Regions from separate parts of the Blastomonas sp. 34TW genome, predicted to be linked through region 3. Evidence: riboswitches for the same ligand, from Rfam matches in the RefSeq annotation. Region 3 holds a riboswitch; each other region holds the start of a gene.
The links. A riboswitch is a leader RNA that binds a small molecule or an ion and turns the genes downstream of it on or off. The one in region 3 is predicted to bind cobalamin.
Positions count from the first base shown of each region.

Region 1: another riboswitch for cobalamin. It lies ahead of OPU69_RS18510 (TonB-dependent receptor plug domain-containing protein); the one in region 3 lies ahead of OPU69_RS10215 (TonB-dependent receptor plug domain-containing protein).
Region 2: another riboswitch for cobalamin. It lies ahead of OPU69_RS18020 (TonB-dependent receptor); the one in region 3 lies ahead of OPU69_RS10215 (TonB-dependent receptor plug domain-containing protein).
Region 4: another riboswitch for cobalamin. It lies ahead of cobW (cobalamin biosynthesis protein CobW); the one in region 3 lies ahead of OPU69_RS10215 (TonB-dependent receptor plug domain-containing protein).

Region 1 covers NZ_JAPFGW010000021.1:154-5,284, forward strand. Annotated here, with positions in the region: gene OPU69_RS18495 (DUF7146 domain-containing protein) at 1-533, shown strand, start outside; gene OPU69_RS18500 (hypothetical protein) at 444-845, opposite strand; cobalamin riboswitch at 958-1,200, shown strand; gene OPU69_RS18505 (hypothetical protein) at 1,418-1,879, shown strand; cobalamin riboswitch at 1,937-2,179, shown strand; gene OPU69_RS18510 (TonB-dependent receptor plug domain-containing protein) at 2,395-4,338, shown strand; gene OPU69_RS18515 (ABC transporter substrate-binding protein) at 4,452-5,131, shown strand, end outside.
Region 2 covers NZ_JAPFGW010000019.1:961-9,505, reverse strand. Annotated here, with positions in the region: gene OPU69_RS18025 (HoxN/HupN/NixA family nickel/cobalt transporter) at 1-519, opposite strand, end outside; gene OPU69_RS18020 (TonB-dependent receptor) at 601-2,637, opposite strand; cobalamin riboswitch at 2,811-3,044, opposite strand; gene OPU69_RS18015 (topoisomerase DNA-binding C4 zinc finger domain-containing protein) at 3,356-5,512, opposite strand; gene OPU69_RS18010 (PP2C family serine/threonine-protein phosphatase) at 5,509-6,270, opposite strand; gene OPU69_RS18005 (vWA domain-containing protein) at 6,260-6,937, opposite strand; one part of gene OPU69_RS18000 (IS3 family transposase) at 7,533-8,452, opposite strand; one part of gene OPU69_RS18000 (IS3 family transposase) at 8,452-8,545, opposite strand, start outside.
Region 3 covers NZ_JAPFGW010000006.1:216,312-224,856, forward strand. Annotated here, with positions in the region: gene OPU69_RS10205 (FecCD family ABC transporter permease) at 1-887, opposite strand, end outside; gene OPU69_RS10210 (ABC transporter substrate-binding protein) at 884-1,795, opposite strand; gene OPU69_RS10215 (TonB-dependent receptor plug domain-containing protein) at 1,924-3,816, opposite strand; cobalamin riboswitch at 3,968-4,156, opposite strand; gene OPU69_RS10220 (thiolase family protein) at 4,233-5,429, opposite strand; gene OPU69_RS10225 (prepilin peptidase) at 5,537-6,340, shown strand; gene acs (acetate--CoA ligase) at 6,337-8,283, opposite strand.
Region 4 covers NZ_JAPFGW010000021.1:6,341-14,885, forward strand. Annotated here, with positions in the region: gene OPU69_RS18520 (FecCD family ABC transporter permease) at 1-39, shown strand, start outside; gene OPU69_RS18525 (ABC transporter ATP-binding protein) at 36-818, shown strand; gene OPU69_RS18530 (DUF6925 family protein) at 815-1,795, shown strand; cobalamin riboswitch at 1,885-2,115, shown strand; gene cobW (cobalamin biosynthesis protein CobW) at 2,297-3,334, shown strand; gene cobN (cobaltochelatase subunit CobN) at 3,343-6,621, shown strand; gene OPU69_RS18545 (ferredoxin-like domain-containing protein) at 6,618-7,745, shown strand; gene OPU69_RS18550 (precorrin-8X methylmutase) at 7,745-8,374, shown strand; gene cobI (precorrin-2 C(20)-methyltransferase) at 8,371-8,545, shown strand, end outside.

The sequences.
Region 1 (5,131 bases), on a different contig from region 3:
GAACGCTCGGTGAAGTCTACCTTCGGTCGCGGCGGCTGCCAATCGACCTCCCCGACTTACGCTTCCATCCGCGGTGCCCATTCGGCCGCAAGCCTAAGACCACCTTCCGGCCCGCGATACTGGTCGGTGTCAGAACCGGGCACCGGATGACGGCCATCCAGCGGATCAGGCTGACCAACGACGGAACATGGCATGATGGCAAATTCATGCTCGGAAAGCCTGAACGGGGCGCGTGGGCACCGCAGTTCGAGGGCGACGTGCTCGCCATTGCTGAGGGCATGGAGGATGCGGCGAGCTATACTCAGATCAAAGGAGTCCCTTGCTGGGCAGCACTCGGGAATAAGCGTCTCGCGCTAATCAACGTTCCGGACCAAGTTGGCACCCTTTACATCGCCGCGGACAACGATGGTCCAGGCCGATACGCTGCAATGGCGGCAGTTGGATCACATAACATACCAGAAAGGCAGCTCTTGCGTGATCCGCCGCCAAGGCCTTTCCACGATTGGGCAGAAGCTCAGAGCCATATCCGTTAAATGAACATCAGGCTGAGTGTCGGCGATGAAGATCGGGCGCGAGGCACCGACAAACGCTGTAAGCTGTTGAACGAGCCATTCGGAAACATACCGCAAACTTGCCGGTCGAATTTCAGCATCGATATGCAGTTCCGACTTCCGCCGTCGAAGTTCATAGGCCACACCATCATAGAAAACGGATCGGTCCATTGAGGAACCCGTTTCAAGCAGTGCAGCGAAACTACGCAGACCGATTACTTGCATCTTTCCCACTACAAAGCTTGCGGGATTATCAATCGCGTCAATTCGATTTATGGCGAACCATTTGCCCATGAAATCTCGGATTTTCGGTGATGGGGCCAAAGGAAAACGCTATCACTTCAAGACACAGCTTGGTTTTATCCTGTATGTCAATTATACTGCCGCTGACTTCGGTTAAAATCCGTTGTCAACAGATCGCGCCGGTGCCCGAGAGGGTTTAATTCGGGAACACGGTGAGGAGCGGCTTTTGCTGATCCGAGTCCGAGGCTGTCCCTGCAACTGTAAGCGGCGAGCGCGATGCACATCGCTTCCACCTTCGGGCGGGAGCAGCCACTGGGCCGGACGCTAAGTCATGCGGGGCCTGGGAAGGCCGTGCATCAAGCTGTGACCCGCGAGCCAGGAGACCTGCCGGCGCTTGGTCGCTCTTGCTGCGGTCCAGGGGATGGCCATGGCACGGTAAACCTCCGTCTGAGCGACGAATCGATGTGACTGGGTCTTTCAGCGGCCCCGGCGCTGCGGGCGCGCGCCAGGAGAAAGCTGCTGACCACCTCACGTGGCGACTTGGTCTTGGTTCGTGGCGTCCGGACCGGAGACACCTGCAATGCAAATGTCATATAGTGCCTGACGTTATGGCAATCCGCCGCTTGGTCACCCTCAAGAAAGACAATGACCATTTGGTCGTAGAGGTAGACCTCGATGGGCCGATGCCGATTGGCCTTGTGGTCCATAAGGGCGAGCGCGACGCTACCATGCGGCTACTCATGGCGAAGAGTGGCAGCGCAATCGACAAACCCGGAAGAGTTTGCAGATTTCAACCCGATCAGTTGGGCTCTGCTGAAATGCTTGTCGATGAGCTTCGCGACAGGCTCCGCCGGATCGCTTCGAAACCCCTTAGTCTCAAGCAGATTGAGAAGCTGTTGTCGCTCACCCCCGCCGAACGCAACCGGTGGTCGAAAGATGGCCGACTGCAAATTTCCGGGACATCCAAAATACGCCGAGGGGACAACCTCATTTCGCTCGCGACCTATAATGTGGATGCGGTGGAACGGTTGCTTGAAAATCCTGCCATCGTTGAGGCTTGGCGTCGTTCCGATGCCAGTCGTTAAGGGATTGGCTTTCGGGCGACTTTCGACTAGTGGATCAACGTCAACGGTTTAAGACCGTTGTCAACAGATCGCGCCGGTGCCCGAGAGGGCTTAATTCGGGAACACGGTGAGGAGCGGCCTTGGCTGATCCGAATCCGAGGCTGTCCCTGCAACTGTAAGCGGCGAGCGCGATGCACATCGCTTCCACCTTCGGGCGGAAGCAGCCACTGGGCCTTACGCTTGTCCAAGCGCGGCCTGGGAAGGCCGTGCATCAAGCTATGACCCGCGAGCCAGGAGACCTGCCGGCGTTTGGTCGCTCTTGCTGCGGTCCAGGGGATGGCCATGGCACGGTAACCTCCGTCTGAGCGACGAACCATTGCGGCTGGGGCCGCAGGGTTAGTCCTGCGCGGGTGAATTGTGCCCACTCGCGTTGGCCTGGCCGACCGTTCGTGCGCTCTCCCGACTCGCCTTGGGAGTTGATGGATCCGGTTGCCCCTTTTCGTCGCGCAGTTGCTCGGCACCAAGGGGGTATCCCGATGAAGAAACCTGTTCTCGTATCCACGTTTGCGCTGGCGCTAGCCAGCTGCCCGGCCTTCGCGCAGTCGAACCCGGGACAGCCTACAACCAATGACAGCGGAGAAACCATTGTCGTGACGGCGTCACGGTCCGGTGAGGCCGTGGCCGTAAACAAGCTCGGTGCGTCGGTGACGGTACTGGACAGCGAAGCGTTGGAGCAGCGCCAGACCCGGATTGTTTCGGACATTCTGCGCGATGTGCCGGGCGTTGCCGTGAGCCGCACCGGCGCTGCTGGCGGCCTCACCCAGCTCCGGCTTCGCGGCTCCGAGGGCAACCACGTCCTCGTTCTGATTGACGGTATAGAAGCTTCGGACCCGTATTTTGGCGAGTTCGATTTCGCCACTCTCATTGCCGATCCCGAAGCCCGCGTTGAAGTCCTGCGAGGGCAGCAGTCCTCGCTTTACGGTTCGGACGCGATCGGCGGCGTTATCCAGTATCTGACATTGACCGGGAAGGAGGCTCCGGGGGTCAGCTTGCGCGCAGAGGGCGGCAGCTTCAACACCTTCACCGGAAGCGCGCGTGCTGGCGGAGTGTCTGGCGATCTCGATTATGCTGTGTCTGGCGCTTACTATCACACCGGCGGCTATCCCACGGCACGAAATGGCAGCAGGGATGTCGGCTCCGACATCGCAGGCCTTTCGGCCAAGCTCATCTGGTCGCCGTCCGAAACCTTCAAACTGACCGGCGTTGCCCGCTACAGCTTCACGGAAGCCGATACCAACAACAGCGAGAACAATCCGGCGAGCCCGCTATTCGGATTCACCGTCGACAGCCCCGGCGTGTTCTTCAGAAACAAGGCCTTCTATGGTCTTGTGAGAGCTGAACTGATCGGGCTCGACGGCCGCTGGACGAACGCAGTGACAGGGCAAGTCGCGTTGAGCGAGCGCAAGGGCTTCGACGCTGCGGGCTTCGATTACGGCAACAAGGGTAACCGCTACAAAGGCTCGTTCGAATCGAGCCTGCGGCTGGGCACCGACGCCATCCGGCATCGCCTGACCGCCGCAATCGACGTCGAGCGCGAAGAATTCCAGAACACCACACCGTCATCCTTCGCGTTTCAGGGAAAAAGATCGACCGACAATGTCGGGATTGTCGGGCAGTATGAACTGCTGATCAACGACGCATTCTCTTTTGGTGCATCGATCCGCCATGACGAAAATGATCGCTTTGATGACCCCACAACTTGGCGGGTTCAAGGCAGTTATTCGCTCCCGACTGGTACCCGTGTTCGCGGTGCCTATGGAACGGGGGTCAAGAATCCGGGCTATTTCGAGCTCTATGGATTTTCCGATGGCCGCTATATTGGCAACCCTAACCTGAGGCCCGAGAAGTCGGAAGGGTGGGAAGCCGGCATCGAGCAAAGCTTCAGCGATGGCAAGGCCACCATAAGCGCGACCTATTTCGATAGCCGCCTGAAGGACGAAATTTTCACGACCTTCCCCGCTCCGACCTTCATAGCGACGCCATCAAACCGTGCAACTTTGTCGAAACAGCATGGCATTGAGGTGGCCCTTGCCGCCCGTCCAATTCCCCAGATCAGGCTGGACGCCGCCTACACATGGCTTCATGCGCGAGAAAACGGCACAGTCGAGGTGCGTCGCCCCAAGCATATCGGCAGTTTCAACGCGACAGTGTTCAGCAAGGATGAGCGCTTTTCGGGTACGTTGACAGTGCGCTACAACGGGCGTCAGACCGATGTCGCGTTTACAAATCCAAGCTTCATTCCGGTGCGCGTGTCCCTGAGGGAATATGTACTGGTTAACCTGAATGCCGAATACAAGTTGCGCCCCAACATTTCGTTGTTTGCGCGCGTAGAAAACCTCATCAACGAGCAATACGAAGAGGTGTTCAGTTTCGCCACTCCGGGCCGCGCAGGCTATGGTGGCGTTCGCGTCCGCTTCTGATGTTCCGCAAGGCGCTCTGCCTCCTTTGGATGATCTCCGTGCTTCCGGCTCTGGCCGGTTGCACGGAGCCGTCTGGTAGTCGCAGCCAGGCGGCAGCAAAGCCAGTCCATGTCATGTCGATGAACCAGTGCACGGATCAGCTTGTCCTGGCATTGCTGCCACCTGAGCGGATCGCGTCGGTCACTTGGCTGTCGCGCGATCCCGACGGCTCCCTCATGTTCCGCGAGGCTGCGCGTGTCGACATCAACCATGGAATGTCGGAGGAGGTCCTGCGCCAGAAGCCGGACCTGGTTATTGCCGGGGCATTTACGACGCCGGCAACACGCGGACTGCTTAAGCGATTAGGGTTTCCAATGATCGAGGTCGATCATGCGGAAACCTACGAAGATATCCGCAAGATAACCCGACAGGTCGCCAAGGCAGTAGGAGAGCCCGCTCGCGGCGAGGAATTGATCGCAAAAATGGACCGCCAACTGGCCGACCTTGCGCGCGATCCGGGCCCGCCGCTACGAGTGGCTGCGTGGGATGGTGCTGGCTTCAATGCAAGCACGGGGTCTCTCTATGACACTGTGCTCAAGACAGCCGGTGCGACCAATGTTGCCAACACACTGCAGAAGAGCAGCTACGGCAAACCGGATATCGAAATCCTGCTCCTTTCTGCTCCGTCCCTGCTGGTGAAAGGCGCCGGGGTAGGTCGCCGCCCGGGGCTTCGCGAAAACGTCGAGCGACACCCTCTAATCCGTCGCTACTGGGACGGTGACCGTACGCTGACGATCCGACAGGCGTACTACGT
Region 2 (8,545 bases), on a different contig from region 3:
ACCGCGCCCACCCAATAGCAGATCAAGATCGTCCTCGGCATAGCTGCCGCCTGCACGAACATGGGCAAAAGTCCGCCAGACAGAGCGCAGGATGACCAGGTTCATGCCGGCGATCGTGAACAGGAAAAGCGCGGAAATCACGGTTGCAATCACGCCACCGATTTCCTTGAAGGCGCCGAACTGCGACAGCGCGCTGGCCGTCACCGCAATGATGATCGATGCTATGGCAATGATTCCGGAATGCCCGATCGCGAACCAGAATCCGACCGAAACCGGGCGCTGCCCGTCCTGCATCAGCTTGCGGGTCACATTGTCAATCGCCGCAATATGATCGGCATCAACCGCGTGACGCAGGCCCAGCCCCCAGGCAAGCACAGCGGTGCCGAGCATTAACGGCTGTGCATGAAACAGGCTGAATGCCCAGACCCAGACCCCAATGTTGGCGGCGATCAATCCGGCAAACAAGGCACCAATTCGTCGGCGCAGAGACAGGGATGGCAGTGACTTCGTGAGGTGCATGATTGGCTCGGCGATTGAGGAATATACAAACGAAGGATGGCGCCGCAGACGTGCTGCAGCGCCGCCCATCAAGGGATTTCGCTAGAAATTGACCTTTGCGCCAATCCTCACAGTTCGAGGCTCGACCACGCGGCTCAACCGGCCTTCCACCGGAGCACCTGCATCGAAGGCGGGGATGTAGGACTCGTAATAATAGGCGATGTCCTTGTCCCGGCTGTCGAAGATGTTCAGCACTTCTCCAAATATCTCGACCTTCTTGCCCTTCCACGCGGCCCGGGCATTCATGACGGTGCTGCCTCGATCCCGGACACTGTTGTCCTCGACAAGCGGAGAAGGTCCAAGGTGGCGCACCCGAATGCTGGCTTCCCAGGGATCAAGAATGATGGCGGCACCGGCTGAAGCCGCGTTCTCAAATGCATTGGGGATGTGATCGCCATTGTCGAAGCGCGCATGGCTGGCGGTATAGTTTCCATCAAGCGCAAGCCAAGGGAACGGCCGCCAGAAGGCGACGATTTCATAGCCATGACGCCCACTGGCACCCGACGGTTCAACAGCATTGGAATCGCCAATGAAACGAAGTTCGCTGCCGACATGCAGCCACCAGTAAGTCGCGGTTAACGTGACCCCGGAGAATTGAATGCGTCCTCCCAGTTCCTTGCCGATGCCGCGAACCAGAACGGGAACAGGCGTGTCCCTGTTGACCGCACCCCGAACATCGTTGGAATGGAATCCACGGCCCCAGTTGGCGTAGAGTTCAAGATGCGGCGTAACCTGATAGGCGATTGACGCCTTGGGAGAGAGAATCGACGCTGAGCCACTGCCTTCGCCCAGCGACGCCGCAACAGAATCTCGTGCACGCACGGAATAGTGATAATAGTCCCCGCGAAGACCACCTGTCACACGCAGTCCCGCCAAGGGTTTCCAAGCGACTTCGCCGTAGAGCGCGGAAGACAATTCCCCGACCCGAAAGTGCCCGAGAGATTCAAGAAATGCGCGGGCAGCCGTTCGATCGACACCAACATTCCCGACGGCGTCGTATCTGTTTTCGGTGCCAAGGCTCACAGCCAGACTGTCAGCGATTTCCCAATGTTTTTGTGCGGACAGCCCGAGGACCCAACGCCGGTCGAACTGCTTGATCTGCGCGCTTGTGCCATCCGGATCGGTGTAAGTGGGGTTCGAGAACATCGACCAGTCGTAAAACTGGGCATAGACATTGGCGCGCCATGTCGGTTGCTTGACCGCGATGTTAGCCACCAGGCGCGTCGTCTCACCCCGCGCGGAAGGATCTGGAGAGCAGAACACATCCGCACACAACGCCGTGCCGATAATGCGCTCGGGGATTTGCTCGGTTGGGTGCCATGTCGCCCGGTAGGCATGGAGAGATGCCTCCAATGTGCCCGCACCGGTCGGCATGCTATATTTCGCGAACCCCGAGTAATGGCGCAGACGTTCAGGTTCCTGCCACGGTCCGTCATAGGCCTTGGCCTGGGCGACAAGCGTGAGGTCTCCGCCGCCCAGGTCGTGCAATGTTCCACCCGCAGCGACGCGGCGCCAACCATATGAACCAGTCTCGGCCGATGCCCATGGCCGGTCATAACCCTTGATGGTCGTCATATAGGCTGCTCCCGCCAGAGCGAAATCACCGCCATCGGCGCGGTAGGGCCCTTTACGAAAATCCTCCCGGCCCACGATCTCCGGAATGAGGCCGTTGAGGTCGAGATAGCCATGACCATGTCCGTGGGTACGAAAGTTCATCTGCACATCATCGATATAGGTACTGAAGTCAGACCCATGGTCGAGGTTGAAACCGCGCAGGAAATACTGGTTGGCTTTGCCGCTCCCAGAATGCTGGGCTGCAACCAGCCCGGGCACCGCTTCCAGCAGTTCGGCCACGCGGAGAAGAGGCCGCACGAGGAGATCGGCCCCTCCGACGCTTCCTTCGCTCGCTGATTTGGCAGTGCCGATCATGGCCTCACCGCGACCGAAAACCACAATGTCGTTACCCGCCACGACTGCATCCGCGCTTGTTTGCGATGCCTTTTCAGAGGTTTCGGCAAATGCCGGTTTTCCGATACAGATCAGCGCAAGGGCGCTGCTGGTAGTAATGGTCTTGATCACTAAATAGTCCCCCGGCGTCTTGCGACGTGGCCGGGGCAAACCCGCGCGAACGGGCGACACGCGCGGCGGCCGGACGCCATGGGCGGCCGACGCACGTCTCCGATGCGGCCCCAGCCGCTCGTTCGTCGCTCAGACGGAGTTCACCGTGCCGCAGCCATCCTCTGGACCAAGGCAAGAGCGACCAGACGCCGGCAGGTCTCCTGGCTCACGGGTCACAGCTTGATGCACGCCTTCCCAGACCTCGCATGATTTAGCGTCCGGCCCAGTGGCTGCCCCTTCCAAGAGGAGCGATGTACATCGCGCTATCCGCTTACAGTTGCAGAGACAGCCGCGGATTTGGAAGCAAGCTTCCGCACCGCATTCCCGATTAAGCCCCTTTCGGGGGCACCGGCGCGATCAATGAAAGGCGGACTAGTCTGCCCGTCGATACCTCACCTAACTGAAGTGATCGGAAAAGCCAATAACGCTTGGAGCAGGGATTGAATCAACGATTACTGCATCCCGCGCCACCATTGCCATTGGCACGGCCAGAGCGCACCAACCGCGCGCACTCGATTTGAATGGCGGGTTTTCACTGAACCTATCGTTGGCCATCGGACTCCTGTACGACCGGAAGTGGTCGCCACCTGCCGGAAGCTCATGGAAATTGGATATCGGAATGGCGACGTGTTCGCCTTCCCCGACAGATGGCGCGAATATCTTGTGTAAATGTCTCAAATCAATTCCTCGTGCCGCGACACGTTGGATAGCGCGTACATCCCCAGAACTGATTTCCCGCGCGGTGGCCGCGCCGAGCTGTGCGTCGGCGCATTGACGAACCACATTGCGGACACGACGGCGCCGACGATGGTTGCTGGCTTGCCGTTGTGGTCGAGCGCGACGGGGGGACCGGCGCTGAAGGGCGTGGCCTGACCACAACTCTAGACTGGCTCGTTGGAACAGGTATACCCAGCGCCTGCAAATCATGAGCAGCTTGCGCACGTCTGCCTAACGCATCCAGCAAGGCGGGATCACCAGTTTGCGCCCGAGCGGCGATCTGTTGCGGCCCTGACTGCAACGCCGCGATCGACGACGTTATCTTGGACTGTAGGTCATCGCGTTTCGTTGCCCAGTTTGTTCGAACGGAATTTTCTGCCTGGATGTCGGACGCATCTGGCGCAGCGTTGTACCGGAACTTGTCTTCGTGTATCTTGCGCCAGGCAACGAGCTTAGCGGTCATGGCATCACCGAAACCGGGCACCGAGCGTACCTTGCTCGCCTTGATGTCGGCGGCCGTTTCGATGCCATATGAAGCTAGAGTCGCCGTCTTGGCCGGGCCGATCCCGGAAATCTTCGCGCGCCTGATGTGGAAGCGATCAAGGAACTCGTCACGTTTGCGTGCTTCGCGGGTAGTCTTCAGTCGCTGAATATCGTTCGCCTGATCTCGGTCGAGATCGCGGAAGGCTTGAATCCATTTCTCGACGTCGTTCTGGACGACGACCAGCTCACTAAGCCCGAGCCGATCGACGAAGCCTTGCTCTAGAGCTTGCACGCGCTTGTCCGCGTCGGTGTAGGCTTGCGTGAATGGAGCCTGCTCAGGCGCGCCGCCGAAGAATTTGATCAGGCCGAAAATGCCTATGCCAATCCAGAAGATTGCGGCATTCGGAGCTCCCATGGCGCCCGCGAATGCGGCCAACAGCGCGACGGTTCCGAGGACGCGCCGCCCCGTTTGTGCTCTCCGCGCCGCGGCAACGGCCTCACTTGCGCTTGCAAGCTGCCCCGACCAACTAGGCAGCAGAGAAACTGGATCAGGGAGCTTAATTGCCCGAAATTGAGCGGCAATTCGCTCGATGTCGAACGGTCCCCCGGGCGCGAACTTCGGCGCCGTTCCCAGAAGATCGGGGAACATATCTACGCCAGACTGGCCGCCGACGCGGCACCAGACGCATTTTCCGGCCGCCGACGGAAAATAGTGGGTGCGGACCTGGCCACAGTGGCTGAGCGCTCCCTCGAGCTCCTTCATGAGCCCAGCCCAGGTAACTGCGCTTGGTCGGGCGCCGGGATTTTTGCCAAAGGCTGCCTCGAACGCCTCGGCGATACGAGGAGGGAAATCCTTCAGGCTGATAGACGCCGGCGGCGGGGTCGTCCGCGTCTCCGCAGCGCGGGTTTGGGAGAAGGCGAAGCGATGCTGCGCGATCGCGTCGCTCATCGAGAGGTCGGCACCGGCAAAGCGGCCTGCATAGGGATGTTTGCCCATTGCCAGCAGATGGAAAATTGCCACGGCCAGGCCAAAATTGTCGTGCGCCTCCGTCCGGCGAACCTTCGACAGATCGACGCCATGCAGCTCGGGGGGCGTGAAATCGGGGACCCCGACCACACACGGGAAGAGCTTTCCCTCTCGAGAGTATTGGAAGCTGTCCGCATCGATCAGGGAAACCGTCGCCTCATCAGACACGAGCACACCGGAATGATTGAAGTCCCCAATGACGCAGCCACTTTGGTGAACCTTGACGACCGCATTCGCCACGTTAAGTGCAGCCCGGACGAGGAAGCGGTAATCCGCCTTTGGGAAGTGCGCTTTCCGCGATTTTGGGCTGTAGAGCTCGTGTATCGGCCGATAGCCCGATACAAGTCGCATCAGAAAACCGATGAAGCCACCTCGCCCGTCCGTTGCAATGGCAGCTGGGAAGGCCACGAGCTTCGTGGTCTCCGCAAGATCCGCTTGGACCATCGCCCGGACCTTTGGCTCCCGGTTTGCGCGCAGCTCGCCTTTATAGATCTTCACTGCGGTGCCGGGCTTCGCGTCGATCGCAAAGACCTCGCCTTCGCCGCCCTTCCCGATCCGCTTGCCCAGCGGCAGCGCTTGACCATCGATCTTGATCGATTGGCTGGTCACGCCCGCGATACCAACACCAAGGTCTTGTCGTCGTCCGTACGCTCGCAGATTGCCGCGCCGTCGAGATATCGCCCAAGCGCGGCCGATAGGTTGGCCAAACGCCCTTGTTCGGCGGCCGCGTCGACGGGCTTTATCATCGGATCGAAGAAACGGGCGTGGGGCTCATGGTCCGCATGATGCAATGCAATACTCTCGATACCATCGGAAAAGGCGGCGAAAGCGTCGAAATCATTGACGCCGCGAACGATATTGAGGCGCGGTTCCGGATCGTCCGTGACGAAGTAGGTGGTTGAGGCAAACTCTCCGTTCTCGGGCCAGCACAAGGCTTCCCAGCGACCGCCCCTTCGAGCGATCAGGGCGCTGTCACCGACCTGAAGCGCCAACAGTTCATCCCCGCGCACGATCAGGGCAATCAGCGTCGAGGCGAACTGCCGCTTGGTCAGGCCTCGTCTTTCCGCGGCGAGCGCGATCGTATCCCGCAGGGCATCCATGCCATCGCGCACGAGCTCGTCAGATGGCAAACCTCGCTCGGCTGCTATCCAGTCGCCAATTGCCCGCGTGAGCATCCGACAAACGATCGAGGCCCCTTCCCCGCCATGACTCGCGCTTCCTGCTCCATCCGACACCACCACGCACAGCGTATCCGGCGCCAACATCCTAACGACGTAGGCGTCTTGCTTTCGGGTGCCTGCCCGGATGTGCGATGTGCCGGTCCTCGAAGCAGCGGCCCAGCGCCACCGATCAAGGTCAGCCGGCAACGGCCCAACCGTCCGGGGCTGTCGGATTGGCAAGTGGCACCGCGTCGCCCGGATTGGACTGGGACACGGCGCTCAGTGAGCTCGACAGCCATTGAAAGAGTTCGCGAAACGCAAGTCCGCGGAGCTTCAATGGCGCACGGGTGGCAATCTGCGTGAGAGTCGACATGTCAGCGCCCTCCACGCCCGCAGCATAGAACATGAATTCCTTGCGCTCTTCGCCCTCGTGAACACGGCGCTGGGCTTCCTGCCAGCTGTCGGTCGGCGCGCCATCAGTGATGAGGAAAACCCAGGGCCGGTAGTATTTGATGCCGTTCGCCCGGTAGCGATTCTTGCGCTCGCGAAGGAGATCTAAACCAGAGATGATAGCCTCACCCAGCGGGGTTGCACCGTTCGCCTCGAACGCCTCCGGATACCAGCCATCGACGGTGGTGAAGTCCGTGCGCGTTTGAACCGGGCCAAATGTCACGATCGCCAGCTCGACCCGCTTTGCCGCCATGGCATCACCAATCAACTCTTCTTTGAACTCGACAAGCGCTTGGTTGAGTTGATCGATCGGAGCGCCCCTCATCGATGTCGAAGTGTCGATGAGGAGGACGCACGGACAGCGCTGCTCCGGGTTTTCCGCAAACTCAGCGTCCGCGAATGGTTGCTGCTCGAAATCGTCCACGAATCAATGCTCCCCAATTCTCAAAAACGGTTTTACCTCTCGCGGCCCGATTGGCACATCATAAACGTAGGCATCCGATGGCAAAAGCTTTGAGCCGGTGGCGGGGGGTGAGCATACGGATACTTAACGGCACGGTTGCCTGGCTCCGTACGGCGCGACACGAGGGCACTAATTTCGGCCGGAAGTAGGATTCACCCATTCAAGCCTGAACGGCTGAACTTATGGCGCGTTACTGTCAGACGGTTTCGCGCTCAGCAAATGGCTGGTTTTAGCGGAAGTTGCCGTTCCAAGCTCGGCCAGCGAACAAAGCATTCTGGCCGGCACCGGACCTTTGTGCAAAGGCGGATTATGTTTGTTATCTCCAACTGTTGGCGCAAATTGCCGTTCGGGCCGTCCTGACAGACCAAATTATGAAACGCTCCAGACCGAGTATGTTCCCATCCTCTGCCCGTTGTGCTCACACTTGGCCCGCCGTCTTTTGCTGTACCTGCGACCCAAATTCGAGCGGCATACGAGCTAAATTGGCCAGTTTGAACATTGCCCAAGTTTCTGAGCAACTATTTTGACGTGACCCCCAGCTTTCCTCCAGCTGAGATTAGAGCCGAGCGGTTATTTTGCGCATCAGCGCGGTTGAAGCAATGGGCTGCGTAGCGGAGCCCGTAGGGCGTAGCGAAGCAGGCCATTGCTTGTTCAGTTCGGCGGCGAACGCCGCCGGGGTTGCGTAACCAAGGGATGAGTGCGGTCTCTCCCGGTTGTAATCCTCGACCCAGGCAGCGATCTCGACCCGGGCATGGGCAAGGCTCATGAACAGCGTCTCGTTGAGCAGCTCATCGCGCATGCGGCCATTGAAGCTCTCGACATAGCCGTTCTGCATCGGCTTGCCCGGAGCGATGTAATGCCACTCCACGCCGCTCTGGCCGCACCATGCGAGCACGGCATTGCTGGTGAGCTCGGTGCCATTATCGCTGACGATCATCCCCGGCTTGCCGCGCTGTGCAATCAGCTGGATCAGCTCGCGCACGACACGTTGCCCCGAGATCGAGGTGTCCGGCACCGCCGCCAAGCACTCCCTGGTCACGTCATCGACCACGTTGAGGACCCGGAACCGCCTGCCAGAGGCCATCTGGTCATGAACGAAGTCCAGGCTCCAGCGCTGGTTCGCCAGTGCCAGCACCGGAGCAGGTGCCCTAGTGCCGACAGCGCGCTTGAGGCTACGTCGCCGCCTTACCGCCAGACCTTCCTCCTTGTAGAGCCGCTGGGTCTTCTTCCGGTTGATCATCACGCCCTCCCGGCGCAGCAGAATATGCAAACGGCGATAGCCGAACCGGCGACGTTGGTTGGCCAGCCCGCGCAGCTTCTCGCGCAGAGCAGTGTCATCATCCCGGGCAGAACGATAACGCACGCTCTTGCGATCGGCATCGATGACACGGCACGCCCGCCGTTCGCTCATCCCGTGGCACGCCTGGAGATGAGCGACAGCTTCCCGCTTCGCGGCGGGCGTCAAAACTTTTTTGCCAAAAGATCCTTCAACGCAGCCTGATCCAGCATCGCATCAGCCAGAAGCCGCTTGAGCCTGGCGTTCTCACTCTCGAGCTCTCGCAATCGCCG
Region 3 (8,545 bases):
CGCACCGTGATATCCGCGAGGATCAGGATCAGCCCGGAGAGCAGCGCGCTCGGCACCAGCACGCGCGCGGGATCGTGCCCGACCCAGGGGCGCACCAGATGCGGCGCGACAATGCCGACAAAGCCGATCGCGCCCGCCAGCGCCACTGCGCCGCCGGTCGCCAGCCCTGCGCCGAGCACGACCAGCATCCGCTGGCGCGCGACATCAAGCCCGACGCCGGCCGCCGCTTCCTCACCCAGCGCCAGTGCTGTCAGCCCGCGCCGCGCCGCTATCAGCAGCGCTGCACCGGCGGCAATGAAGGGGCTGGTGAGCGCGAGATCATCGAGGCTGCGATTGGCGACCGACCCCATCATCCAGGTGACCATGTCGGCGAGCGTGAAGGGATTGGGAGCAAGGTTCATCAGCAGCGACATGATCGCCCCCGAGAAGCTGGCAATGCCGACCCCGACCAGAATCAGCGTCACCACCGACCGGGTACGCGGCGCCGCCCAGGCGATGATCGCGGTCGCCGCCAGCGCGCCGGCAATCGCCGCCAGCGGCAGCGCGAACGGCATGAGGGCTGCAAGCCCGTAGAACAGCGCCACGGTCGCAAACAGCGCCGACATCGCGGAAACGCCGAGCACGCCGGGCTCTGCCAGCGGATTGCGGAGCAGGCCTTGCAGCGCCGCGCCGCTCAGCCCCAATGCGCCGCCTGCGACCAGCGCCGCGAGCGCCCGCGGCAGCCGTACCTGCCACACGACGAGCATGTCGCCCGGCTCGCCCATGCCCAGCAAAGCCGCCGCCATGCGCGCGGGCGGCAGCGGGACAGATCCAAGCAGACAGGCCGCGACCAGCGCGATCACGATCCCGACGACCAGTCCTGGGATCAGCCAGCGTGTGCGGGTCATAGCTGTGCGCCTCTGGCCCGCGCCATCGCCTCGGCGGCGTCGAGCACGAACCAGCCGCCGCACGCGGTCCATGCGCCTTCAAGCCCGATGATTGGATGTTCGCTCGCCGTGCGCATCAACGGATGCCGTGCCGCACTCCACTGATCGGGATTGTAGTCGCGCCGTCCGAACCAGGCGACCGCGACGCGATCAGGCTTTTCATAGGCCAGCCGCTCGAGCGGCAGCGGTTGCCAGCCGGGCTCGGTCTGGAAATTGCGGTATCCGGCGAGTTCGATGAGTTCATGGATCAGCGATCCGGGTCCGGTGGTGACCGCGCCGGGGGTGGCATAGAGCAGGGTTGGGCCGCCTTTTTTATTCATCCTCTCCGCGTTCCCGAGCGAAGTCGAGGGACCTGCGCGCAACCCTGGGCGATCACGTCCCTCGACTTCGCTCGGGACAAACGGATATGGGTGTCTAAGTGCAGCCACCCGCGCATCCATCTCGCGGGCGATCCGCTCGCCCCGCGCCCGCTCGCCCAGCTGTCCGGCGGTCTCGATCAGCACGCGCCGCACGCCCGCCAGATCCTCGGCATAGCCCAGCTGCAACACCGGCACCCCGGCGCGCGCGAAGAACGCACCCGCATCCGCGCCGCCGCCATAGCTGCGCACGACCAGATCGGGCTTGAGCACCAGCACGTCCTCGGCGCGCGGGGCAACCTTGGGCATGCCTTTTGCCGTCTCGCGCATGTACGAGAAATCGCGCGTCGCATCGGGCGAGAGCGCGAGAATGCGATCCCGTCCGAGAAGTTTCAGCACATATTGATCCGCGCAATAATCGAGGCTCACGACCCGCATCGCCCGAACCGGAGGTTCGAGTGGTGCGGGTGTCGCGGCCTTGCCCAGCGAGCAGGCGGTGAGGATGCTGCACATGGCGAGCAACAAAGCGCCCACCCCCAACCGTTTGTCCCGAGCGTGTCGAGGGACCTTGCACAACCGATGCGCGCACGTCCCTCGACTTCGCTCGGGACAAACGGAGAAAGGGGGGAGAACCCTTGACATCACATCTTCAACCTGACCCCCGCATAGCCCGCACGTCCGGGCACGCCATAATTGAACGCGGTCTGGTACGCCTCGTCAAACAGGTTTTCGACCCGGCCATAGACTTCCAGATTGTCCGAGATGCTCCAGCTAGCGCGCAGATCGACGCGGACATAGCTGTCGAGCCGCACGGTGTTGGCGACATCGTCGAACGTGTCGCCGACCATCAGGAAGGTCGCGCCCAGCGCCGGCCCCCAGGGGGATTTCCAGTCGACAAGCACCGAGGCGCTGTCCTTGGCGCGCCGCGCGAGCCGGTTTCCGAAATTGACCCGGCCCGAAAAGTCCGCTTCGCGCGAGCGGTTCTCGGTATCGACCAGGCTGTACTGTGCCTGCACGGTGAAATTGGGCACCGGCTGCATCCACAGGCCAAGCTCCACGCCTTGCGCCCGCGCCGCCGCAATATTCTCGAGGCTGAACGTCGCCGAAGAAAAGACGATAAGGTCCTCGGTATTGCGGCGGAACCAGGTCGCCTGCGCGCGGAGCTTGCCGTCGATCAGCGACTGTTCGATCCCCGCATCATAGCTGCGCGCTGTTTCGGGGCGCAGATCGGGATTGCCGAATGCGGCGAGTTGCTCGCTGAGCGCCGGGGCGCGGAAACCCTCGGCATAGGTCGCGCGGATCACGGTATCGCCGTCATTGGGCGTATAGGCGATATTGCCGCCCAGGCTGGTCTTGCTGCCGAACACCTGCTGGTCGTCGACGCGCACGCCGCCGGTGACGGTCAGCCCCTTGAGCGGTCGCACGATGGCCTGGCCGTAATAGCTGGTCATGTGCACGTCACTGACATCCGGCGCAGTGTTGAACGAGGGGAAGAAGGTGCTCGCCTCGCTCTGTTCGTGCTCCACGCCGAACACCAGGGTTAGCGCGTCGGCAACATCGGCAACGCCCTGATATTCGAATCGGTCGAGCGTGCCCTTGGCTCGTGCGGGGTTGAACGATCCGGGGGTGGGATCGGTGGTGATGCGCTTGATGTCGGTGCGGGTATAGGCAAAGCGATTGCGCCACCGGCCGTCGAATAGCGCGACATTGAGCCCCGCATAGCCCACGAACTGGCGGTTGTCGGTCACCGGCAGCGTATCGGCAGGCGGATTATCGAACTCGGTCTCGCCATCGGTATAGAAGCCGCGCAGGTCGAGGCTGATCGCATCGCTGAAGGCGACGCGCAGCTTGCCGTTGAGCGTCAGGTTCTCGAACCCGTCCTTTTCGGTCGCGCCGCGCCGCTCATCCCAGGCGGAAATGCCATCGGTGCGAAAGTAGCTGCCGCCCAGCGACCCCGAAACGATTCCGGTCTTGCCCGAGACGCTGGCGACAAGCTGGCCGGTGTCACGATAGCCATATTCGCCGCGCGCATTGGCCTGCAGCCCCTCGCTCGGTTCGATCGTGGTAATGTTGATGACGCCGCCGATCGCCTGGCTGCCCCAGATCACCGAATTGGGTCCACGCAGCACCTCAACCGATCCGATATTGCCGGTGAGGATCGAGCTGAAATCGAACGCCCCCGAGGGCGACGACGGATCGTTGATGCGGACGCCATCGACCAGCACCAGAGTTTGCGAGCTGTCGCCGCCGCGGATGAACACGCTGGTGGTGCCGCCGGGGCCGCCGTTGCGCGCAACGCTGATGCCGGGCAGCGTCTGCAGCACGTCGCTCAGCACCTGGGTCTGGCGACGGTCGAGCTCTTCCTTGTCGACCACGGTGATCGACTGGCCGGTCTCGCTCCGCTTCTGGACGATGCGACTGGCGGAGACGACGATATCGTCGTCCTGGTCGTCGGTGGCAGACTGCGCATGGAGCGGCGTGGCCACGGCCAGAGCAAGCGCGGACACGGTGAAACTGCGGATGAATTTGGACACGGTTTTCCCTCAGCCCCAGCCGCCGCCGAAGCGGAAGGGCAGATGAACGACATTAAGGCCCGCCGGGATCGCTCCCGGACGCGACTATGGCCTGTGGCATGTCGTTACGAAGGAAAAAACTTTCCCATCCGAACAGGCTGGACCCGGCCCCCGGATGAACGACGCGATGGCAGGTCTCCTGGCTCGTCGATCATCGCCTCGGGCCGTCTTCCCGGGATCGCTCCCAGTGACATAGTGGCCGTCGGCTCCCGACTGACAGTTGCGGGCACAGCGCCGGATTTGCACCGGCTTCCCTCTTCGCCCCCCGGCTAAGGGAGGAACCATCTGGATGCGCAATTGCTGGATTTGGGCAGGCTTGTCAATCCGGCCTTACAAAAGCCCCGGCCTGCCCTGCTGACAGGCCGGGCTTCAGGGGATCAGATCAGCTCGACCGCAACCGCCGTCGCCTCGCCGCCGCCGATGCAGAGCGATGCGAGACCGCGCTTGCCGCCATGTGTCTGCAGGGCGGAAACCAGCGTGGCGATGATTCGCGCACCGCTCGCGCCGATCGGGTGGCCAAGTGCGGTCGCGCCGCCATGCACGTTGATCTTGTCGTGCGGGATGCCGAGGTCGCGCATCGCGATCATCGACACGCAGGCGAACGCCTCGTTGACCTCGAACAGGTCGACATCGTCGACGCTCCAGCCCGCCTTTTCCAGCGCCTTGCGGCTGGCATCGACCGGCGCGGTGGTGAAGCGCGCCGGCGCGTGCGCGTGGGCGGCGTGCGACACGATCCGCGCGACGGGCTTGAGGCCCAGCCTGTCGGCCACGCTCTGGCGGGTCAGAACCAGCGCCGCTGCACCGTCGGAGATCGACGAGGCATTGGCAGCGGTGATCGTGCCGTCCTTGGCAAACGCCGGCTTCAGGCTCGGGATCTTCGACGCGTCGCCCTTGAGCGGCTGTTCGTCCTTGTCGATCGTCTCGGTGCCCTTGCGGCCGGTGATCTCGACGGGGACGATCTCGCGGTCGAAGCCGCCCGAGCTCTGCGCCTTCTGTGCGCGGGTCAGCGAGGCGATGGCATAATCGTCCTGGTCCTGGCGGGTGAACTGATATTCGCCTGCGGTTTCCTCGGCAAAGCTGCCCATCGCGCGGCCGGGTTCATACGCGTCCTCGAGTCCGTCAAGGAACATGTGATCCATCACCCGGTCATGGCCAATGCGCGCGCCGCCGCGATGCTTGGTGAGCAGATAGGGCGCATTGGTCATGCTCTCCATACCACCTGCCACCAGCAGATCGACCGAGCCCGAGGCCAGCGCCTCTGCCCCCATGATCGTCGCCTGCATGCCGCTGCCGCACATCTTGTTGACCGTGGTCGCCTCGACCGATTGCGGCAGGCCGGCCTTGAGCGCGGCCTGGCGCGCCGGGGCCTGGCCTAGCCCAGCCGGCAGCACGCAACCCATATAGATGCGCTCGATCGCATCGCCCGAAACCCCAGCCCGCTCGACCGCCGCCTTGACGGCAGTCGCGCCGAGATCGGTGGCGCTGGCGCCCGAGAGCGAACCCTGGAAGCTGCCCATCGGCGTGCGCGCATAGGAGACGATGACGACGGGATCGGCGGCGGAAAATGCGGTCATGGCATGAGTCCCTTTTCGAATGTGGTGAAAGCGCCTTCCCCTAGGGCCAGCGCGATTGCAAGAGGCTTGGAGTACAAAGCGCTTGGCCTGTCTCGGGGCGAGCCGCTATGCGCAAGGGCGCTGCCGATCCCCGGCATTGGGCCAATTTCGTTATGTATGCGCCGCTGCTCGACCATCCGGTGATCGCGCCCCTTGCAGCGGCAATCCTTGGCGCAATCTTCGGCAGCTTTATCGGCGCACTGGTGGTGCGCTGGTCCGCGGGGCGATCGATCCTGACCGGGCGGTCGCAATGCGATGCTTGCGGTGCGCAGCTCAAGCCATGGCAGCTCGTACCCGTCCTGTCCTATCTTTTGCTGCGCGGACAATGTGCAGCATGCGGCGCACGGATCGGCTGGCAAAGCCTGGCGATCGAGCTTGGTGCCGCGGCGATTGGTGCGGTGTCGCTGACGCTGCATCCCGGGGCGCAGGGCCTGGCCATCGCCGCGTTGGGCTGGCTGCTGCTGCCGCTCGCGCTGCTCGATCTGCGCCAGTACTGGCTGCCGCAGCCGCTCACCGCTGCGCTGGCGCTGGGCGGACTGGCGAGCGCAGCATGCGGCATCGCGCCCGACTGGAGCAGCCGCCTGATCGGCGCAGGCGCGGGTTTCGTCGGGCTTTGGCTGATCGCGCTGCTCTATCGGTTGACGCGCGGGCGCGAGGGGCTAGGCGGCGGTGATCCGCTGCTGCTCGGAGCAATCGGGCTGTGGCTCGGCTGGCAGGCGCTGCCACTCGTGCTGCTGATCGCCAGCGGCCTCGGGCTTGCCGTCGCGCTGGTGCTGCAGCGGCGCGGCCATGATCTCGACGCCGCCACCCGCTTCCCGCTCGGCACGCTGATGGCGCTTGCCGCCTGGCCGGTGGCGCTGCTCGGCCCTTAGACCGAACCGCGTCCGGCAATCAGCGCGTCGACCACGGAAGGGTCGGCAAGCGTGCTGGTATCGCCGAGCGAACCGAACTCGTTCTCCGCGATCTTGCGCAGGATGCGCCGCATGATCTTGCCGCTGCGCGTCTTGGGCAGCGCCGGCGTGAAATGCAGATGGTCGGGCGTGGCGATCGGGCCGATCTCCTTGCGCACCAGTGCCTTCAGCTCCCCGGCCAGCGCTTCGTCGGCCTCCTCGCCGACGTTCAGCGTGACATAGCAATAGATGCCCTGCCCCTTGATGTCGTGCGGAAAGCCGACCACAGCAGCTTCGGCAACGCGCGGGTGCAGCACCAGCGCGCTTTCGACCTCGGCCGTGCCCATGCGATGGCCCGAGACGTTGATGACATCGTCCACGCGGCCGGTGATGCGGTAATAACCGTCCTCATCGCGCTTGCAGCCATCGCCGGTGAAATATTTGCCCTTATAGGTGCTGAAATAGGTCTGCACGAAACGCTCGTGATCGCCATAGACGGTGCGCGCCTGGCCGGGCCAGGAGGCGGCGATGCACAGATTCCCTTCTGTCGCGCCGTCCAGGATATTGCCATCGGCATCGACCAGTTCGGGCCGGATGCCGAAGAACGGCAGGCCCGCGCTGCCCGGCCGCATGGCATGCGCGCAAGGCAGCGTCGTGATCATGATGCCGCCGGTCTCGGTCTGCCACCAGGTATCGATCACCGGGATGGCGTCCTTGCCCACGGTGCGCCGGTACCAGCGCCAGGCCTCGGGATTGATCGGCTCGCCCACCGACCCGATCAGCCGCAAGGCGCTCAGGTCGTGCTTCTCCACCGGCGCTTCGCCCTCGCGCATCAGCGCGCGGATCGCGGTGGGCGCGGTGTAGAAGATGTTGACGCCATGCCGCTCGCACATGTCCCAGAAACGGCTGTGATCGGGATGGTTGGGCACGCCTTCGAACAGCAGGCTGGTCGCGCGGTTGAGCAGCGGGCCATAGACCGAATAGCTGTGCCCGGTGACCCAGCCGATATCGGCGGTGCACCAATAGACCTCGCCGGGGCGGTAATCGAAGGCATAATGAAAGGTCGTCGCGACCCAGACGGCATAGCCGCCGGTGGTGTGGAGTACGCCCTTGGGCTTGCCGGTGGAGCCCGAGGTATAGAGGATGAACAACGGGTCCTCCGCCGCCATCGGTTCGCACGGGCAGGTCGCGGGCACGGTCGCCGATAATTCGTGATACCAGTGATCGCGCCCCTCAGTCATCGCGATTTCTGCCCCGGTATGACGCACGACCAGCACTGCATCCACGCTGATCCCGTGATCGGTGAGCGCGGCGTCGACATTGGCCTTGAGCGGCACCGTCTTGCCTCCGCGCATTCCCGCATCGGCAGTGACGATGAAGCGGCTCGCGCAATCCTCGATCCTCCCGGCAAGCGCCTCGGGCGAGAAACCGCCGAACACCACCGAATGGATCGCGCCGATGCGCGCGCAGGCGAGCATCGCGATCGCGCCTTCGAGCACCATCGGCATGTAGATGGTCACCCGGTCGCCCTTGACCACGCCGAGCGCCGTCAGGGAGCTGGCGAAACGCTGCACCTCGGCGAGCAGCGCATCATAGCTCAGCGAGCGGACATCGCCGGGGGTGTCGCCTTCCCAGATCAACGCGGTGTCGGCGCCATGCCCCGCCAGCACATGGCGGTCGACCGCGTTGTAGCACAGGTTCAGCTCGCCATCGTCATACCAGCGGATGCGGACCGGATCGAAGCTCGAGCGGTTGATATGCGTCGGTCTCGAACTCCAGTCGATGCGATCCGCCTGAAGCGCCCAGAATCCGTCAGGATCGCGCAGCGACGCTGCATAGAGTTCCGCATATTGCGTCGGCGTGCACCAGGTCTGTGCATCCTCGGGCGCCGGGATCAGGGCTTCGGCGGCGGTCTCTTGGCTCATCTTTCGGGTCCTCGCGCGATGACGGCCCTTGCAGCCGCTTCGCCCGTCTTTCTGCCCGACCGCATCTTCACGAGCAACCCGTCGCAAACTGTCATATCCTGGTCAAATAGCGATTGATATAACATTACACGAGTGCTAGCCGCCCCTCCGACTCCGCGGTTCCGGGTGCATGGCAAGGCCGATAGCGCTTGGGCAGCGGACACGGGATTGCCGGTCAACGGCAGCCTTTCTTCCTTTTTCAGAGTCCCCAGGGAGCATAACA
Region 4 (8,545 bases), on a different contig from region 3:
CTGTGGCTGGTCCTTCATGTCCGGAGACGCACCGCATGAGCGCGCTGCACTTTCATGGTGTTTCGGCGCGCCGGGGGCAGCGTCTGGTCCTTGACGGGATATCGGCGCGTGTTCCATCGGGCCATCTGACTGCTGTGATCGGCCCCAATGGCGCCGGCAAGAGCACCTTGCTGGACATCACATCGGGCCTCAAACGCCCGGTGCAAGGTTCGGTCGAACTCGATGGCAAGGACCTCCACCGCCTTGGCCGCCGGGAACTTGCCAAGTTGCGTGCCTATCTGCCGCAACGTGCGGGGGTTGATTGGCCGATCACCGTAGAGCGCGTGGTTGCGCTCGGGCTGACTCCGGCGCTGCCAGCATTCGGCACCATACCGTCCGCTCTGCTTCCCGCCATCGACGATGCACTGCTCGCCTGCGATCTGCTGGGTTTGCGGGATCGGCCAGCCACGCAATTGTCGGGTGGCGAACTGGCGCGGGCAATGCTGGCCCGCGCGATTGTCGGCGATCCAGCGCTTCTGATCGTTGATGAACCAACCGCGGGTCTGGATCCACGCCATGCCATCGATGCCGTCCAGCGTCTCAAGGCCCGGACCACGGCCGGGTGCACGGTTGTCATGGCGATCCACGATCTTGATCTGGCCTTGGCCTTCGCGGACTCGATCCTCGCAATCCGCGATGGGCGATTGCTTGCACACGGTCCGACGCACGAAGTCGTCACCGAAAGCCTACTCACCTCGCTCTATGACGTTCCGGTCCGGTTATCTCGTGACGGGGACGGCATTTCCGTCCGCTTTCTCAAGTCCGGGGTATCATCATGAACCAGATTTCCTTTGACGAACTGGCACGTCTCGCGTGCGACCCTGGCCATGGCTGGAGCATCGGCACATTCGGTGCGATCGGCGAATTCATTCGCGACGAGGATGAGCCGGCCACGGTTCAAAACGACCGCGACAATATCGAAATCGTGACCGCTCGCGGTGCCTTGCGGATCAGGCATTCGGATAGCTTTGAATGCCTTGCCTGGGATAGCCTGTCCTCTGATGGCGAAAGCTGGGGTCATGCAATGGCGCTCTGCGCGCCTCTGACTGGTTCGGTCGATCGGGCTGTCGTATCTTTGGGCGCCGATACCGACGCCATTCGCAGGGAAGACCAGTCGAGCCGCCTGTTCGACATGGGCGTTTGTAACGGCACCATAAGGATGTGCGCCCGCACTGACGACGAAGCGCTGATCGGGGCTCTCGAGGCTCTTGAAGGTCAGGACCTGCTGTCTTCGCCAACAGTCATGGCCGAGGTTCTGCGTGCGCAGCCCCACCGGGTCATGCTCTCGCCTGCCGGACGGATCGAAGTCTTCCAACCGATTCCGCCTCCGGATGGGAAATCGCCGGAAGGCCCGCACACCCATCTGCTTGCCAAGCTTATCGGGAAGGGTCGGCCACATGGCGCCAACGTCCCCATTCCGGATGGCTATCAGTCGATCCTGAACATTCACCCTCGCTCACCTTGGCGGAACGCACTGGGTGAACGGCACGATTTCGTGCCCGATACGGACACCGCCTTTTCACCTATGCTTGAACGCTTTGGCCTTGATCAGGATCGTGCCGTGGACGCACATATCCGCACCGCTGTGGCTGAAGGCGCAAACCCTGAATTCTTTGATTGGCCCGACACACGGCGGGGCCGAACGAAAGCCCGCATCGTCCTGCGCCGTCTTGCCGCTGCCGGTCACGAGCACGTGGGTCCCTGGCGCGTCTGGTTCGACCGCGCTCCCGTTGAAACCGATGAAACGGAACAGTGAGGTTGCGCCTGCAATTTCAGCGCGAACTTTGATTGGCATGATCGAAGTTTGGGTCTAGAGATATTCAATGATGATGCGGGTTTGCCCGTGCCATCGATGATCGCGCCGGTGCCCCCAACGGGGCTTAATCGGGAATGCGGTGCGGGAGCGTAGCTCCCAAATCCGCGGCTGTCCCTGCAACTGTAAGCGGATAGCGCGATGCACATTTTTCCTGCGCGTGCAGGAAAAGCCACTGGACCGCGCATGAACGCGCATCTGGGAAGGCGTGCATCAAGCTGTGACCCGCGAGCCAGGAGACCTGCCGGCGCTCTGGTCGCTCTTGCCCGGGTCCAGGGGATGGCCAAGGCACGGTACTCTTCCGTCTGAGCGACGAAGCTGTGCGGCTGGGGCTGCACGGCCGCGTGGTTTCGGGCGTCTGTCGCGCCAGCCCGTTGTCGCGCGCCGACCGGACCTGTCCGGCAAGCCCTGCCCGGTGTCGCTCTGGCGCGCGGAGGAACTGCCATGTCGGACCTGTCAAAGGTACCCGTCACGATCATCACCGGCTTTCTGGGTGCCGGTAAGACCACGCTGATCAGCCACCTGATCCGCAACGCTGGCGGACGCCGATTGGCTGTGGTCGTCAATGAATTCGGTACTCTGGGGGTGGATGGGGACATCCTACAATCCTGCGCCATTCCCGATTGCCCGGCGGAAAACATCGTCGAACTGGCCAACGGCTGCATCTGCTGCACCGTGGCGGACGATTTCATTCCCACCGTAGAGCGCCTGCTCGCGCTTGATCCGCGCCCTGACCATATCCTGATCGAGACATCAGGGCTGGCCCTGCCCAAGCCCTTGCTCAAGGCCTTCGACTGGCCGGCAATCCGCAGTCGCATCACGGTGGATGGCGTCCTTGCGCTGGCCGATGCCGAAGCGGTTGCTGCCGGACGGTTTGCCCCCGATCTTGCAGCGCTGGAGGCCCAGCGCGCCGCAGACCCGGGGATCGACCACGAAACCCCGCTGTCCGAAGTCTTCGAGGACCAGCTTGCCTGCGCCGATCTCGTTTTGCTGACCAAGGTTGATCTGGCCGGACCTGACGGAGTCGCTGCCGCAAGGGCAGCCATTGCGGCCGAAGCACCCCGCCCCGTGCCTGTGATCGAGATAGCCGAAGGGATTGTCGACCCTCGCGTGATCCTTGGACTTGGAGCTGCCGCCGAAGACGATATCGCTGCCCGGCCCTCGCATCACGACAATGAGGATGATCACGAGCACGACGATTTCGACAGCACCGTCATCGCGCTCGGCGAGATTGCCGATCCCGCCGATTTGGTGGCGCGTATCGAAACGCTCGCCCGCGACCATCGCATCCTGCGGGTAAAAGGCTACGCTGCCGTGACTGGCAAGCCCTTGCGCCTCTTGGTGCAGGCCGTCGGGTCGAGGGTTCGTCACCAGTACGACCGCCCATGGCGCCCCGATGAGCGGCGCCAGACCACCCTGGTCGCCATCGCCGAGCATGACGATATCGACGAGCCTGCCATTCGCGCGGTGCTGGCAGGCTAAGCTAGGCCGTGCACGTCATCTTTCGCGAAACGCATGGGATGGAGGAAACGGCCATCCCACAGGATCTGGGGCAGGAGCCTGCGGATCTTGTCGTCCTGTCCTTCTCGGACAGCGATCTTGGTGCGTTCGCGGAAGGCTGGCGCCAGGCGCAAGCGGCGGATCCGGCATTTCCTTCGTTGCGGCTCGCCAATCTTGCCGCGCTGATCCACCCTTTGTCGGTCGACACCTATATCGAAAAGACATTGGCCGGGGCAAAGGCCGTGCTGATCCGGCTGATCGGCGGCACGCCCTATTGGAGCTACGGCCTTCAACAGGTCGAGACCCTCGCCCGATCGCGCGGGATTGCGCTTGCTGTCCTGCCTGCCGATGGTCGGCCGGATTGGCACCTCGACAGTGTCTCCACGCTTCCTGCCGCCACGCTGGCCAAGCTTTGCCAGTTGTGTGACGAGGGCGGCGCGGCAGCGGCGCGCGCGGCCCTGGCCGCTCTCGCGCACGCCGCAGGGCTTGGCGTCAGCACTGTGACGCAATGCACGGCTTTGCCGGCAACTGGCGGATGGCACCCCTCCTGCGGGATCATCGATCCTGCCAGCTTCAGGCCCAATGCGGATCGGCCGCTGATCCTGATCGTCTTCTACCGTGCGTACCTCGCCGCACACGACCTGCACCCGATCGCCGCGCTTCATTCCGCGCTTGAACAACGCGGCTTTGACGCGCTCTCGATCTTCGTCCCCTCGCTCAAGCCCCCTGAGGTCAGGGCACAGGTGGATCGCTGGGTGCGTTCGCTGGCGCCTGCAGCCATCGTCAATGCCACGGCTTTTTCAGCGCGGGGCGAGGATGGCGGAACGCCGCTCGACGGGGGGGGCGTTCCGGTCTTCCAGATCGCGCTTGCCACCGCACCGCGCGCAGGATGGGCGCGCACATCGCGTGGCCTCTCGCCGGCTGACCTTGCCATGCATGTCGTACTCCCCGAGATTGACGGGCGCATCTTTGCAGGCGTGTCGAGCTTCAAGGAAGCGGGCGAACGCGATCCGGCACTCGGCTTCGCTCCCTATTCGCACCGCGGCGATGACAACCGGATCGCAGCGGTCGCCGACCGCGTGGCGCGCTGGATCGGGCTGGCCCGCAAGCCGGCATGCGAACGCCGCGTCGCCCTGATCCTGTCGACCTACCCCGGCAAGGCCTACCAGATGGCGCACGCCGTGGGTCTTGACGCGCTGGCCTCAGTCGATGCGATTGTCGCCGATCTGGCAGAGGCCGGGTACAAGGTCAGCCGCCCCACCGATCTTGCCAGGCAGCTGGCGACCGAGCATCTGGTCTGGCCTTTGAATGCCTATCGCACTGCCATGTCCGCCCTGCCCGAGACGCTGCGGCAGGACCTTGCCTCGGCATGGGGAGAGCCGGAAGACGATCCGCTGGCTGTCGATGGGGCATTTCGCTTCCCGGCGCTCACGCTCGGCCAGGTGCTGGTGGCGCTTCAGCCCGAGCGGGGCGAGCCTATCAGTCGCGATGCAGACTATCACGACCTCTCGCGCTGCCCGCGGCACGCCTATGTCGCCTTCTACCTGTGGCTGGGCCAGCAGGGTACGGATGCGCTGGTCCATGTTGGCGCGCATGGTACGCTGGAATGGCTGCCGGGGAAGGCTGTAGCGCTGTCTGACGCTTGCTGGCCCGAAGCGCTGACACAAGCGATGCCGGTCATCTATCCCTTCATCGTCAACGATCCGGGCGAGGCAGCGCAGGCCAAGCGCCGCATCGGTGCTGTCACCATCGGCCATGTGCCGCCGCCGCTCGTCCCGACCGGAAGCGGCGCCGGGCTGGGCCGGATCGAGGCTTTGCTGGACGAATTCTCCAATGCCGACGGGCTGGACCCTGCCCGCCGGGACCGTCTGCAGAAATCCATCCGCGAGGAAGCTGCCGCGCTGGGGCTGGAGGCAGAGCTCGGCCTTGATACCGCCACCACTCTGGTCGAAGCGATCACCCGGATCGATCGCTTCGTCTGCGATGTGAAAGCCAGCCAGTTCGGTGACGGTCTCCACGTTTTCGGCCGCGGTGAACAGGGCGCGGCAGAGCGGAACGGGCTTCTGGCTGGGCTGGACGGCCGATGGATCGCTCCCGGACCATCTGGCTCGCCCCATCGCGGACGAACCGATGTGCTGCCGACGGGACGCAACCTCTACACGATCGATCCGCGCGCAGTACCTTCGCGCGCAGCGCATGCACAGGGCGTCGTGCTCGCCGAGGAGCTGCTCCGCCGCCATCTGCAGGATCACGGCGACTACCCGCGTGGCCTTGTGGTGGATCTGTGGGGTTCGGCCACCATGCGCACGGCTGGTGAAGAGTTTGCGATGGCGCTGCACCTTCTGGGGGCAAAGCCGATGTGGGACATGGCTTTAGAGCGCGTGACGGGGGTTGAGATTCTCCCACTCGCCATGCTCGACCGCCCTCGCCTCGATGTAACGCTGCGCGTTTCGGGCCTGTTTCGTGATGCCTTTCCCACCCTGCCCGCCTTGTTCGGTCAGGCCGTCCGGGCGCTGTGCACCAGGGACGAACCCGCCGACTGGAACCCTTTCGTTGCCTTGGCCCCAGCGCCGCGCGTCTATGGTCCGCGTCCGGGCCGGTATGGACTCGGGATCGGAGACGCGGCCGAAACCTATACCGATGATGCCCGGCGTGCGGCGGGCGAAGCATGGCTGGCAGCCTCCGACCACGCGCTGGATAGCGTTTCCGATTCCAGCACGGGAAGCGAGGCTGACCCCGATGGCATCCGTCTGCGAGTGGCCAGCGCGGACGCCTTCGTCCACCTGCAGGACCTGCCTGAAACCGACCTCTTGCTGGCCGCGGACTATGCCGGGCACGAGGCAGGCTTTGCCGCAGCCCAGGCGATTGTCGGAGGCAAGGCCGCACTCTATCATCTCGACAATCGGGACCCGAACAACCCGGCGGCCCGCACGCTGACCGAAGAAATTGCCCGCGTGGTCCGTGCCCGAGCCGCCAATCCAGGCTGGATCGCAGGAATGATGCGCCACGGCTTTCGTGGGGGCGCGGAACTGGCCGCGACGCTGGACCATCTTGGCGCTTTCGCACATCTTTCCGGCAGCGTGCCGCCGCAGCTGATCGACCTTTATCACGAGGCAACGCTCGGCCAGTCCGAAGTTCGCGCCTTCCTCGAACGCGAAAATCCCGATGCACTGGCGGCGATGGAAGCGCGCTTTGCCGCGCTGCATGCCGCGGGCCTCTGGCGCACCCGGCGAAATTCCATCCTGGCCAGCCTGCGGGAGGCACCATGACCGGATTTGCCGTCAAGGGCTGGTGCCCGGACGCATGGCACCCGATGATATCCGGCGACGGCCTACTGGTGCGGGTCAAACCCCGGCTCGGGCGGCTGACACGGGAGCAGGCGCTGGCCCTTTGCGATGCGGCCGCCACCTGCGGCAGCGGGCTGATCGACCTGACGCGGCGCGCCAATCTGCAGATTCGCGGCGTTGCCCAAGATCGCTGGCCCTTGCTGATCCAAAGGCTGATTGCGCTGGAATTAGTGCAGCCCGAGCCTGCACTCGAAGCGCGGCGCAACGTCCTTGTCGCGCCCGACTGGCAGGAGAACGACGACACCCACCGCATCGCCAACGCCCTGCTGGCCCGGATAGGCGAATGGCCCGATCTTCCCGGCAAGGTCGGGTTCGTCATCGATGCCGGCCCTGCCGCTGTGCTGACCGGCGCATCCGGCGATTTCCGTGTCGAACGCGGCACGGACGGCAGCCTCATCCTTCGCGCCGATGGTTGCCTCACCGGATCAAGCCTGTCTCCAGGCACGGAAGCGGACGCCCTGATCGCTCTCGCTCACTGGTTCGCCGCGAGCGGCGCCGCCGCAGCCGGGCGCATGGCCCGTTGGGATGCGGAACTTCCCGCATGGGCAAAAGGTGCGATCGCGCCTGCAATGGCTGAACCGGGCCATGTGCTTGGCACCGGACATCATCCATCGATCGCGCTGGCGTTCGGGCTGATAGAGGCTTCGGAGCTCGCCATCCTGCTCGAATCCGGTTCTGCTTCTGGACTGCGAACAACACCGTGGCGGCGGCTGTTGATCGAGGGGGCGGCGGCTGCCCGGACCCACCCGTCCACCGGCGCTAAACCTGATCCGCTGCCCCATGTGGAAGCCTGCCCGGGCGCACCATTGTGCGCACAGGCGACGGTTGAAACCCGTGCGCTTGCGCGCCGACTTGCGCCCTATGTCTCGGGACGGCTGCACGTTTCGGGTTGTGCCAAAGGCTGCGCCTGCTCGCAGGTGGCCGATGTCACGCTGACCGGACGCAACGGCAGGTTCGATCTGGTCCTTGCTGGCAAAGCCGGATCGCCTCCGTCCCGCTCCGGCTTGAGCGCCAGCGAAATCCTCGCGCATTTTGGAGCCGTCTGATGCCCCATGTCTATGAAACCGACGGGGCAGCGATCTATCGCCAGTCGTTTGCCACGATCCGCGCCGAAGCCGATCTCTCCCCTTTCGCGCCAGGCGAAGAGCAGGTGGCAGTGCGGATGATCCATGCGGCCGGGATGGTCGGACTTGCAGCGCATATCCGGTTCTCGTCGGGATTTGCCGATGCGGCACGCGCTGCGCTGGCCGGCGGCGCGCCGATACTGTGCGATGCGCGGATGGTGTCTGAAGGGATCACCCGCGCCCGGCTTCCCGGGAGCAACGCAATCATCTGCACGCTGCAAGATCCTGCGGTGCCTGACCTTGCACGCAAGATCGGCAACACCCGATCCGCTGCCGCGCTGGAACTGTGGCGGCCCATTCTGGCGGGTGCGGTCGTGGCGATCGGCAATGCACCAACCGCGCTGTTTCATCTGCTGAACATGCTGGAAGACCCCGCCTGCCCACGCCCTGCGGCGATCATCGGCTGTCCGGTGGGCTTCGTGGGAGCAGCTGAATCCAAGGCTGCCCTCTGGGCCGCTCCTCCTGCACCCTGCTGCGTCGTCGAGGGCCGCCTTGGCGGCAGTGCCATCACCGTGGCGGCCATCAACGCGCTGGCGAGTACGGCCGAATGAACGCCGGCACGAACATCGGCACCATTCACGGTGTCGGGCTTGGTCCGGGTGCGGCAGACCTGCTGAGCGTGCGCGCCGACCGGCTTGTACGCACGGCGCACCACGTCGCCTATTTCCGCAAGGCTGGGCGGCCCGGCCAGGCAAGGCGCATCGTGGAAGGGATGCTCCGCG